DNA from 2 places in the Kitasatospora sp. NBC_01266 genome. Region 2 is predicted to be linked to the other one. Evidence: riboswitches for the same ligand, from Rfam matches in the RefSeq annotation. Region 2 holds a riboswitch; the other holds the start of a gene.

Region 1 (5,280 bases), 3.2 Mb from region 2:
CATGGTCAGCGCCCGGTGCAGCGCCTCGGCGGTGCCCACCACGTCGTACGGGTTGATGCCGAGCGCGTCCTCGGCCAGCTCCGGGTAGGCGCCCGCCTCGCGGGAGAGGACCAGCGCGCAGCCCGCGTCGGAGACCACCGGGACCTCCTTGGCGACCAGGTTCATGCCGTCCCTGATCGGGTTGACCAGCGCCACGTCGGCCAGCCGGTAGGCGGCCAGTGAGCGGGCGAAGTCGTCCTCGACCTGGAGTATCAGCGGCTGCCAGGAGTCGGTGGCGAACTCCTCGGTGATCTCCTGGCTGATCCGCCGCACGGCCGCGGTGTACGCGCGGTACTCGGCCAGGTCCTGCCGGGAGGGGTAGGCGAAGGCGATGTGCACCACCCGCCCGCGCCACTCGGGGCGGCTGCGCAGCAGGTGCCGGTAGGCCAGCAGGCCGCGCACGATGTTCTTGCTCAGCTCGGTGCGGTCCACCCGGACGATGGTCCGGCAGCCGCCCACCGCCTCGCGCAACGTGGCCAACCGCTCCTCGACGTCCGCCCGGTGCGCCCGCTCGCGCAGGAAGTCGGCATCGGCGCCCAGCGCGTGCACGCCGAGCCGGGTGGTGCGGCCCTGGTAGCTGACCGAGAGCTCGGCCCGGTCGACCTTCGCGTCCAGCACCCGCTCGCAGCAGTCGGCGAAGGCCTCGGCCCAGCGCCGGGTGTGGAAGCCGGCCCGGTCGGCGCCGAGCACACCGGTCAGCACGGCGGCGGCCAGCGCGTCCGGCAGCAGCCCGAAGTAGTCCACCGGGGCCCACGGGATGTGCAGGAAGTAGCCGATCCGCAGGTCCGGCCGCAGCTCGCGGAGCAGCGCCGGCGCCAGGGTCAGGTGGTAGTCCTGCACCAGCACCGCCGCGCCCGGTGCCGCCTCGGCGGCCAGCGCCTCGGCGAAGGCCCGGTTGTAGGCCTCGAAGGCGCTCCACTGCTCGGCGGCGGTGGCGTCGAAGACCGGCGCGGTCGGGGTGTCGTAGAGCAGGTGGTGCAGGAACCAGAGGGTGGAGTTGGCCACCCCGTTGTACGCGCGGTCGAAGACCTCCGGGTCGATGTCCAGCATCCGGACGGCCTGTCCGCCGACGTCGAAGCCGCCCTGGTCCAGCCGCCCCTGCGGCGAGCGCCGGGCCGCCTCGCGGTCGGCCTCGCCGAGCGCGGCGCAGACCCAGACGGTGTTCGGGTCCTCGATCGCGGAGAGCCCGGAGACCAGCCCGCCGCCGCCGCGCTTGAGGGTCAGCGACCCGTCCGGGGCGCTGCTGAAGGAGACCGGGCCCCGGTTGGATGCCACCAGGACGCGGGCGCGCGTGTGATCGGCCATGTCTCTCCTTGTCGGAAGCCGTCGGCAGACGAGATGGTGACTTTCTGCTGACACACCGACAGCGCTGTGTAGTACTCTGGCTCCCCGCTCTCGGAGCAGCGGTCAGGGCTTGGCCGTCATGAGGCTCCTCGGGGCCGGGGGAGAAGCCGCCTCGACCTTCGGGGTGGCGGAGTCACGTCTTCAACCTTGCCGGAGGCGGCGGACGCCAAACCCGGACAGCGGTCATGAAGATCCGGCCGGGTACTCCGGCCGTTCGATCATGGGGGGCCGCTCAAGGGCGGCCACCTCATGGCTGTGCGCGGTGAACTCGCGAGTCAGGGCGTCCCGGGTGAACTGGGTCAGCACCGGGCGGGCCAGGCCCTCGGCGGCCTTCAGGCGGTGGGTGCGGTCCAGCCGCTCCAGCGCGGTGCGGTAGATGGTGGCGGCCATCCGGCCCAGCGCCTGGCTGTCCTGGTGGCGGTGGTGGCGCACCCCGACGTCCACCTGGGCCAGCGCGTCCAGGCCGACCAGTTCCAGCGCGTCCACCAGCAGGCCGAGTTCCACCCCGTAGCCGGTCGGGAAGTGCAGCTGCTCCAGCAGTGAGCGGCGGGCCGCGTACTCACCGCCGAGCGGCTGGACGAAGCCGGCCAGCTGGGGCCAGTGCAGGTTGAGCAGCGGCCGGGCGACCAGTTCGGTGACCCGCCCGCCGCCGGCCGGTACCACCGCGCCCCCGGTCTCCAGCGGCCGGTCGTACATCGCCTTGACCAGCTGCAGGTCCGGGTCGGTGAGCAGCGGGCCGATGATGCCGGAGACGAAGGCCGGGTCGAACTCGCGCAGGTCGGCGTCGATGAAGCAGACGATCGCGCCGCTGGTGACCAGCAGCGAGCGCCAGAGCACCTCGCCCTTGCCGGGCACCGGGGGCACCCGGGGCAGGATCTCGTCGCGGTGCACCACCCGGGCGCCGGCCGCCGCGGCCACCTCGGCGGTCCGGTCCACCGAGCCGGAGTCGACCACCACCAGCTCGTCCACCAGCGGCAGCCGCTCGATCAGCTCGCGCCGGATCACCTCGACGATCCCGCCCACCGTGGACTCCTCGTCCAGCGCGGGCAGCACCACGCTCACCGTCCCGGCCGGCCCCGCGGCGCGCTTGGCGGCCAGCAGCCGGTCGGCCGACCGGTCGGCCGACCGCCAGGACCGGCGGCGCAGCCAGTCGGCCACCTCAGGCAGTGGCGCGGGGCTCTGCTCGGCAGGCAAATCTCGCTCCTCGTAACTCTCGTCTCGCGTGGCGGACGGTCAGGGTCAGGCGTCCGGCCTTCGGTTACAGTCTTCGTACTGCGGTCAGACCTTCGCACGTCGGGGTCGGTCGCAGCGCGAGACCAGTACAACGCAGGACCACAACTTCACAGAGCTCATCCAGAGGGACTGAGGGAACGGCCCGTCGACGTCCCGGCAACCTTCTCGCCCGGCCATCGCAGGTGCCGGCGGGACAGGTGCCAATTCCGGCCTGTGGCGCGACCGCGCCACGGGGAAGATGAGGAGAGAGGCCTCCGCCATCATGGCTACCGCTACCCCTGCACCCTCCGCGACCGTCGACCTCGGCCCCGCCGCCGCGCTGTCCTGTCGCGAGTGCGGCACCCGCTTCCCGCTCGGCCCCAGCTTCGCCTGCCTGGAGTGCTTCGGCCCGCTGGAGATCGCCTACGACTTCGCCGGCTACGACGCCGAGCAGCTGCGCAAGCAGATCGAGGCGGGACCGGCCTCGATCTGGCGCTACGCCCCGCTGCTGCCGGTGCCCGCCGACGTGGCCGGCAAGCCCAACCTGAACCCCGGCTGGACCCCGCTGGTGAAGGCGGACAACCTGGGCCGCGAGCTCGGTTTCACCGCCCAGCTGCACGTCAAGGACGACTCCGGCAACCCCACCCACTCCTTCAAGGACCGGGTGGTGGCCTGCGCCATCGAGGCCGCCCGCGCCTTCGACTTCACCACCCTGTCCTGCTCGTCCACCGGCAACCTGGCCGGCGCGGTGGGCGCCGCGGCGGCCCGCGCCGGGTTCAAGTCCTGCGTCTTCATCCCGCACGACCTGGAGCAGGGCAAGGTCGTGATGGCCGGTGTCTACGGCGGCGAGCTGGTCGGCATCGAGGGCAACTACGACGACGTGAACCGGTTCTGCTCCGAGCTGATCGGTGACCCGGCCGGCGAGGGCTGGGGCTTCGTCAACGTCAACCTGCGCCCGTACTACGGCGAGGGCTCCAAAACCCTGGCATACGAGATCTGCGAGCAGCTCGGCTGGCGGCTGCCGGAGCAGCTCGTCATCCCGATCGCCTCGGGCTCCCAGCTCACCAAGATCGACAAGGGGCTGCAGGAGCTGATCAAGCTCGGCCTGGTCGAGGACCGGCCGTACAAGATCTTCGGCGCCCAGGCGGCCGGCTGCTCCCCGGTCGCCGCCGCCTTCAAGGCCGGCCGCGACGTGATCAAGCCGGTCAAGCCGGACACCATCGCCAAGTCGCTGGCGATCGGCAACCCGGCCGACGGCCCGTACGTGCTGGACATCGCCCGGCGCACCGGCGGCGCGGTCGAGGACGTCACCGACGCCGAGGTGGTGGCCGCGATCAGGCTGCTGGCCCGCACCGAGGGGATCTTCGCCGAGACCGCCGGCGGGGTGACCATCGGCGTGCTCAGGAAGCTGGTGGAGAACGGCCTGCTGGACCCGGCCAAGGAGACCGTCGCGATCAACACCGGGGACGGGCTCAAGACGCTGGACGCGGTCGCCGACGCCGGGCTGACCGCGACCATCCGGCCGACCCTGGAGTCCTTCCGGGCCGCCGGCCTGGCCTCCTGACCCACCCCCAGCACGCAGCGAGCGAGGAGTAACCCCATGAGCGCGACCGTCCGCATTCCGACCATCCTGCGTACCTACACCGACGGCAGGTCCGAGGTGAGCGCCGAGGGCGCCACCCTGCAGGAGGTCATCGCCGACCTGGAGCAGAACCACCCCGGAATCGCCCAGCGGATCCTGGACGAGGCCGGCAAGCTTCGCCGCTTCGTCAACGTGTACGTGAACGACGACGACGTGCGATTCGCCGAGGGCCTGGCCACCGCGGTCGGCGACGGCGCCGGCGTGTCGATCATCCCGGCGGTGGCCGGCGGCTGCTGACCGCCCGTCACGGCTCTTCGGCAGGCGCTCGGGGCGCCGTGCCCCGTCGGCCATCGGCGGGGCGCGGCGCCCCGAGCCGTGTCCGCGGTGGTCCCCGGGAGGGCATAGGCTGTCCCCGACTTCCGCCTCCGGTTCTGGTGCGCGGCTGGAGAGCGGCTCGGGGCGTCCCGGGTCCTGAGACGCCAGCTGCCGCTGTATCAACCGAATCATGTCGGCGCCGCGTCAGAATTCTTTGGGCTATTCGTGAGTTTCGTCCGCTATGTCCCAGGTGAAATGACGAGTTCTGTCGCATTCCTCCCCTGCTATCCCTTCACGGCCTCGTCGAATTGGCGTTCAGTGGGCCTGTTGCACAGGGCTCCGATGCGGATACATTCAGCCGCGGTCGATGCATTCGCCTGCTCCGTCGGCGCCAACTGGCTTCCGGGGGTGGGGCGCTGCGGCATGCAGGAGTGCGCCCAGGGGGGTTTCCTCGGGCATCTCCGCCAGACCCGCGCTCGTGACCTGCGGGCGCGTGAAGGGCCAGCACAGCACTAGGGGAGTTCGGAATGGCTCAGGGCACCGTCAAGTGGTTCAACGCGGAGAAGGGCTACGGCTTCATCGCGGTCGACGGTGGTGCGGACGTGTTCGTCCACTACAGCGCGATCCAGATGGACGGCTACCGCACCCTTGAAGAGGGCCAGCGGGTTGAGTTCGAGATCTCCCAGGGGCAGAAGGGCCCGCAGGCGGACATGGTCCGCGCGGCGGTCTGACCTTTCCGAACCTCGGAGCCTCGGCTCTCACCGAGCTGGTGGTTCAGCGGCAGGCCC
Region 2 (5,280 bases):
CGGCTTCGTTGGACAGGTTCCAGGCGGCCAGCCACTGCGCGTACTGTCCGTTCTCGATCAGGTAGTTGATGGCGTCCGCGATGGGTTTGGCCAGGCCGCTGTCCTTCTTCACGGTCGCGCCGATCAGCCCCTGGAGCGTGGCGCCCGCTCCGGAGAACTTGCCCGCGTTGCGGGTCGGGTTGGTGGTCGCCGCGTCCTGGGTGATGTGGTAGGCAATGCCGGGGTTGGGGCCGAAGTAGGCGTCGATCTTCCCGCCGGCCAGCGCCAGGTAGACGGCGTTGTTGTCCGGGAAGTACTTGACGGTCAGGTCCTTGCCCTCGGCCTTGAGCTTGGCCTGCCACTCCAGCAGGATCTTCTCCTGGTTGGTGCCGGAGCCCACCGCGACCGTCTTGCCCGCCAGACTCTCGTAGTCGCCGTCGAAGTTCCAGTTGCTGCTCTTCAGGACCTCGAAGGCCAGGTTGTCCTGGCGGTAGGAGGCGAAGTCGTACTTCTTCTTGCGGTCTTCGGTGTCGGTGATGTTGGAGAAGCCGACATCGGTCCGGCCGCTGTCGATGCCCACGAACAGGTTCTCCCAGGTGGCGTTGGAGACCACCGGCTTGAGGCCGAGGACCGCCGCCACCAGGCGGCCGAGGTCGGGCTCGGCGCCGGTGAGGGTCTGCTGGTCGCTGCCGACGTACGCCAGCGGTGGGAACCCGGCGGGCAGCGCGCCGACCCCGATGGCCAGCTTTCCGCTGCTGATCAGCGGTTTCGGCAGCTCGGCCCGGATGGCGGCCACCTCGGACACCTTGAGATCGGCCTGCTTCGCGGCCCCGTTGGACAGGGCGCCCACCGTGACCACACCGGCTGCGGCCTGGTCGGTGGACGCGGTGGTCGAGCCGGCGTCGCTCCCGCAGGCGGCGAGGCTGACGCTGAGGGTGGTGACCGCGGTGCCGGCGGCGAGGCCGCGCAGGAGTCTGCTGCGGAGGCTGGAGCTGGGCATGGTTGTCCTTGATCGTTCGGGGTGGCTGCCGGGCGGGCAGATGGGCAGGTGGGGAGGGGCGGTCCGCGGGTCAGAGCACCCTGCTCAGGAACTCCCTGGTCCGCGGCTGCCGCGGGTTGTCCAATACCTCGGCGGGCGGGCCCTGTTCGAGGATCCGGCCGCCGTCGAGGAAGACGATGTGGTCGGCGACCTCGCGGGCGAAGCCGATCTCGTGGGTGACGATGATCAGGGTGGCGCCGCTGGTGGCCAGGTCCTTGATGACGGCCAGCACCTCGCCGACCAGCTCCGGGTCCAGCGCGGAGGTGGGTTCGTCGAAGAGGATCACCCCCGGTCGCAGCGCCAGCGCCCGCGCGATCGCCACCCGCTGCTGCTGCCCGCCGGACAGCTGGCGCGGATAGGCGCCGGTCCGGTCGGCCAGCCCCACCCGGCCCAGCAGGGTGCGTGCCAGCTCCTGGGCCTGGGGCTTGCGCAGCGCTCCGGTGGCCACCGGAGCGGCGGCCACGTTGTCCAGCACGGTCAGGTGCGGGAAGAGGTTGAAGTTCTGGAAGACGAAGCCGATCCGGCCGCGTTGGGTGAGGATCGCCCGCTCGCTCAGCTCCTTCAGCCGTTCGCCGTGCCGACGTACGCCGATCAGCTCGCCGTTGACGCTGACGTGGCCGATGTCGGGCTTCTCCAGGTGGTTGATCACGCGCAGCAGGGTCGACTTGCCCGAGCCGGACGGCCCCAGGATCGCGGTGACCTGACCGGCCGGGACCGTCAGGTCCACGCCGTCGAGCACCCGGTGGGTGCCGTACCACTTGTGCACGTCATGGACCGCGACGGCGGCCGGGGCGGCTGCGTCGACCGGGATCCTCGGGGTCCTCGGGGTCAGGGTGCTCATACCGCCGTCTCCTGTCGCAGGCGCGCCCGCACGGTTCGCAGGCCGACACGCAGCCGCTGCAACGGGGTTGGTGGAAGAGCGCGCAGCGCTCCGCGTGCGTAGTGGCGCTCCACGTAGAACTGGGCGACCGAGACCACGCTGGTGAGGATCACGTACCAGACGGTGGCGACCAGCAGCGGCGGCACGATGTCGCCGGGGTAGGTGCTGCCCAGGCTCTGCACGGAGCCGAACAGGTCGAGCAGCGAGACGTAGAAGACCAGCGAGGTGCTCTTCACCAGGCCGATCAGCTGGTTGACGTAGGAGGGGATGATGGCCCGCAGGGCCTGGGGGAAGACGATCCGGGCGAACTGGTAGCGCCTGGGCAGTCCGAGTGCGGCTGCCGCCTCGTGCTGGCCCTGGTCGACGGAGAGCAGGCCGGCCCGCACCACTTCCGCGGCGTACGCGGCCTCGTTCAGGCTCAGCCCGACAACCGCCACCACGAGGTCGGTGGCCAGCTTCGACTCGTCGAAGTGCGCGAAGGCGGGTCCGAACGGCACTCCGATGCTCAAACTGTGGTACAGCGCACTGAAGTTGTAGAGGAACAGCAGCACCACGATCAGCGGCACCGAGCGGAACAGCCAGATGTAGACCCAACTGGCCGACCGCAGGACCGGGTTGCTGGACTGCCGGGCCAGGGCGAGCAGGATGCCGCCCAGCAGTCCGAGGACGGCGCTGTAGGCCGTCACCTGCAGCGTGACGAACAGGCCGTGGGTGATCACCGGGCGGGCGAACCAGTACTGGAACCGGTCCCACTGGTAGAACCGGTTGGTGACCAGCCCGTGCCCGAGCTGGGCGAGCAGCACCAGGATCGCCGCGGTGCCGATCCACCGGCCGGGATGCCGCAGCGGGATGACCCGCCCCCGGCCTGCGGCCGGGGGCACCCCCACGGCGGACCGCGGGCGCGGCGGCGCCGTGTCGGTGGGCTCGATGGGCTCGGCGGGCTCGGCGGGCTCGGCGGGTTGGGCGGGCGTGCTGGTCGGCGGCGGGGGAGGGACCGCCTCGGATGGCGGTGCCGCGCCCAACGGCACGGCAGGGACAAGGGATTCACTCATCGAGGACTCCAGCGAGTTCCCGCACTCCACCCGCCGCGTGGTCGCGGCCCGGCGGAGCGAGGACACCCGGGCGTGGCACAGCACATCGCACCGGGTGGGACGGACGGGAGGGGAGCGCCGCGCGGGGCGGGCGTCAGGAAGTCGTCAGCGCGGACAACGGGCGCTGCGGGTGGCCGTACAGAGTGCGCTGCTGACGCGGAGCAGGTCGATGTGACGGCTCAGGTAGGCGGCGGCACGGCGATGACGCCGGCCGGCCGCCGTCCCCGAACCTGCGTACATCGCCGCCACCATCGCCATCCGCCCCGCAGGGCCTCGCGCTTACCGAAATCGTCTCGGCCCGGTCGTCACCTGGGGCACCCCACCGCGACGCGAGGGTTGCCGGTCAGCAAGCCAGGGCTTGTCGCTGACGCTCATGACCGTTCTGCGCCGGACAGTAGGCCCTGGTCGGGATGTGCGTCAACGTTGCCCGGCCGCAGGGTGAGACGGCGGCGCGGGCGGGGCGGTGTCGGCCGGTCGGCCCGGTCGTGCCCGCACCCGGGGGAACACGGCCGGTCATGATCCGTGTTCTCCCGAAGAGGATTGTGTCCGACCGGGATGCCGGGTAGCTTGCAGTCAGGTTGTGAGTGTCGGCGTCAAGTCCCGGCACGCGCGAACGTGAACGGCCGAGAGCCGACCGGGATGGAGGTGGCGAGGGTGCGGGAAGCCGCTGAGCCTGCCACCGCGGTCGTCGCCAAGGCCCGGTGCCGCGTCGCCACCACGTACTCGCGGCGCCACATCGATCTGCAGCGCGTCGCCGCCGCCCTCTGTCCGGCGTACCAGCGCATCGCCGCTTAGTCGCTAGTCGCTTTCGCATCCTTTCCCCGCTTTCCTCCTTTTCGCCGACCTGCCGACCCGCCAGCCCGGCCGCCGTACGGGCGTGGACGTGGACGTGATGTCGGCATGCCCACAGGGAGCAGTTCGCCCATGCCTGGACCAGCCCAGCCCGGACCGTCAACTCCACCTATCCACCTGGCCGTTGCCCTCGACGGCGCCGGCTGGCATCCCGCGGCCTGGCGGGAGCCGGGTGCCCGGCCCGGTGAGCTGCTCACCGCGCGGTACTGGTCCGAGCTGGTCGCCGAAGCCGAGCGGGGCCTGCTGGACTTCGTGACCATCGAGGACTCGCTGAGCCTGCAGTCCTCCCGGTACACCGGCCCGGACGGGCGGACCGACCAGGTGCGGGGGCGGCTGGACGCGGTACTGATCGCCGCCCGGGTGGCGCCGCTGACCCGGCACATCGGGCTGGTGCCGACCGCGGTGGTCACCCACACCGAACCGTTCCACCTCTCGAAGGCGATCGCGACCCTCGACTACGTGAGCGGTGGGCGGGCCGGGGTCCGGGTGCAGGTGTCCGGCCGCTCCGACGAGGCCGCGCACTTCGGCCGCCGCACGGTGCCGCCGCTGCGGATCGAGGAGTTGGCCTCGCCGGCCGGGCAGGCGCTGCTCGCGGAGCTCTTCGACGAGGCCGGCGACTGGGTCGAGGTGCTGCGGCGGCTGTGGGACAGCTGGGAGGACGACGCGGAGATCCGCGACGCCGGGAGCGGGCGCTTCATCGACCGCCGCAAGCTGCACTACATCGACTTCGAGGGCAGCAGGTTCAGCGTCCGGGGGCCGTCCATCACGCCACGCCCGCCGCAGGGCCAGCCCGTTGTCGCCGCGCTGGCGCACGCCACCGTGCCGTACCGGCTGGTGGCCCGCTCGGCCGACCTGGGATTCGTCACCCCGCGCGACACCGGGCACGCCCGGTCGATCGTGGCCGAGATCCGTGGCGAGCAGGCCGCGGCCGGCCGGGCCGAGGAGACGGTGCACGTCTTCGGCGACCTCACCGTCTTCCTCGACAGTGACCCCGGCGCCGCCGCCGAGCGCCGGGCCCGCCTGGACCAGAGCGCCGGTGGCGAATTCACCGGCGACGCGCCGGTCTTCACTGGCACGCCCGAGCAACTCGCCGATCTGCTACAGGAGTTGCAGCAGGCCGGGCTCACCGGATTCCGGCTGCGGCCCGCCGTGCTGCCGCACGACCTGGAGCAGATCACCCGCCACCTGGTGCCCGAACTCCAGCGCCGCGATGCCTTCCGCACCGCGTACCGGGCGAACACCCTGCGCGGGCTGCTCGGCCTGCCTCGCCCGGCCAACCGCTATGCCACCGCCGCTGTCTGATTCCAGGTCAGAAGGACGTCAGGACCATGAGCAAGCCTGTCAAGCAGATCCACCTCGCCGCCCACTTCCCGGGCGTCAACAACACCACCGTCTGGAGCGACCCGGAGGCGGGCAGCCACGTCGAGTTCAGCTCGTTC

The links. Region 2 has a riboswitch for S-adenosylmethionine ahead of OG403_RS06965 (amino acid ABC transporter permease). Riboswitches for the same ligand answer to the same signal wherever they lie in the genome.
Region 1: it holds a riboswitch for S-adenosylmethionine, as region 2 does, so the genes downstream of both, thrC (threonine synthase) here and OG403_RS06965 (amino acid ABC transporter permease) in region 2, are expected to answer to the same signal.

What each region holds. Positions count from the first base shown of each region.
Region 1 is NZ_CP108458.1:4,748,138-4,753,417, forward strand. Features, by position in the region: gene OG403_RS20820 (alpha,alpha-trehalose-phosphate synthase (UDP-forming)) at 1-1,344, opposite strand, end outside; gene OG403_RS20825 (glucosyl-3-phosphoglycerate synthase) at 1,567-2,577, opposite strand; SAM riboswitch class I at 2,730-2,861, shown strand; gene thrC (threonine synthase) at 2,879-4,159, shown strand; gene OG403_RS20835 (ubiquitin-like small modifier protein 1) at 4,196-4,474, shown strand; gene OG403_RS20840 (cold-shock protein) at 5,020-5,223, shown strand.
Region 2 is NZ_CP108458.1:1,566,746-1,572,025, reverse strand. Features, by position in the region: gene OG403_RS06975 (ABC transporter substrate-binding protein) at 1-979, opposite strand, end outside; gene OG403_RS06970 (amino acid ABC transporter ATP-binding protein) at 1,050-1,859, opposite strand; gene OG403_RS06965 (amino acid ABC transporter permease) at 1,856-2,950, opposite strand; SAM riboswitch class IV at 3,260-3,368, opposite strand; gene OG403_RS36680 (putative leader peptide) at 3,545-3,784, shown strand; gene OG403_RS06960 (LLM class flavin-dependent oxidoreductase) at 3,914-5,143, shown strand; gene OG403_RS06955 (NtaA/DmoA family FMN-dependent monooxygenase) at 5,170-5,280, shown strand, end outside.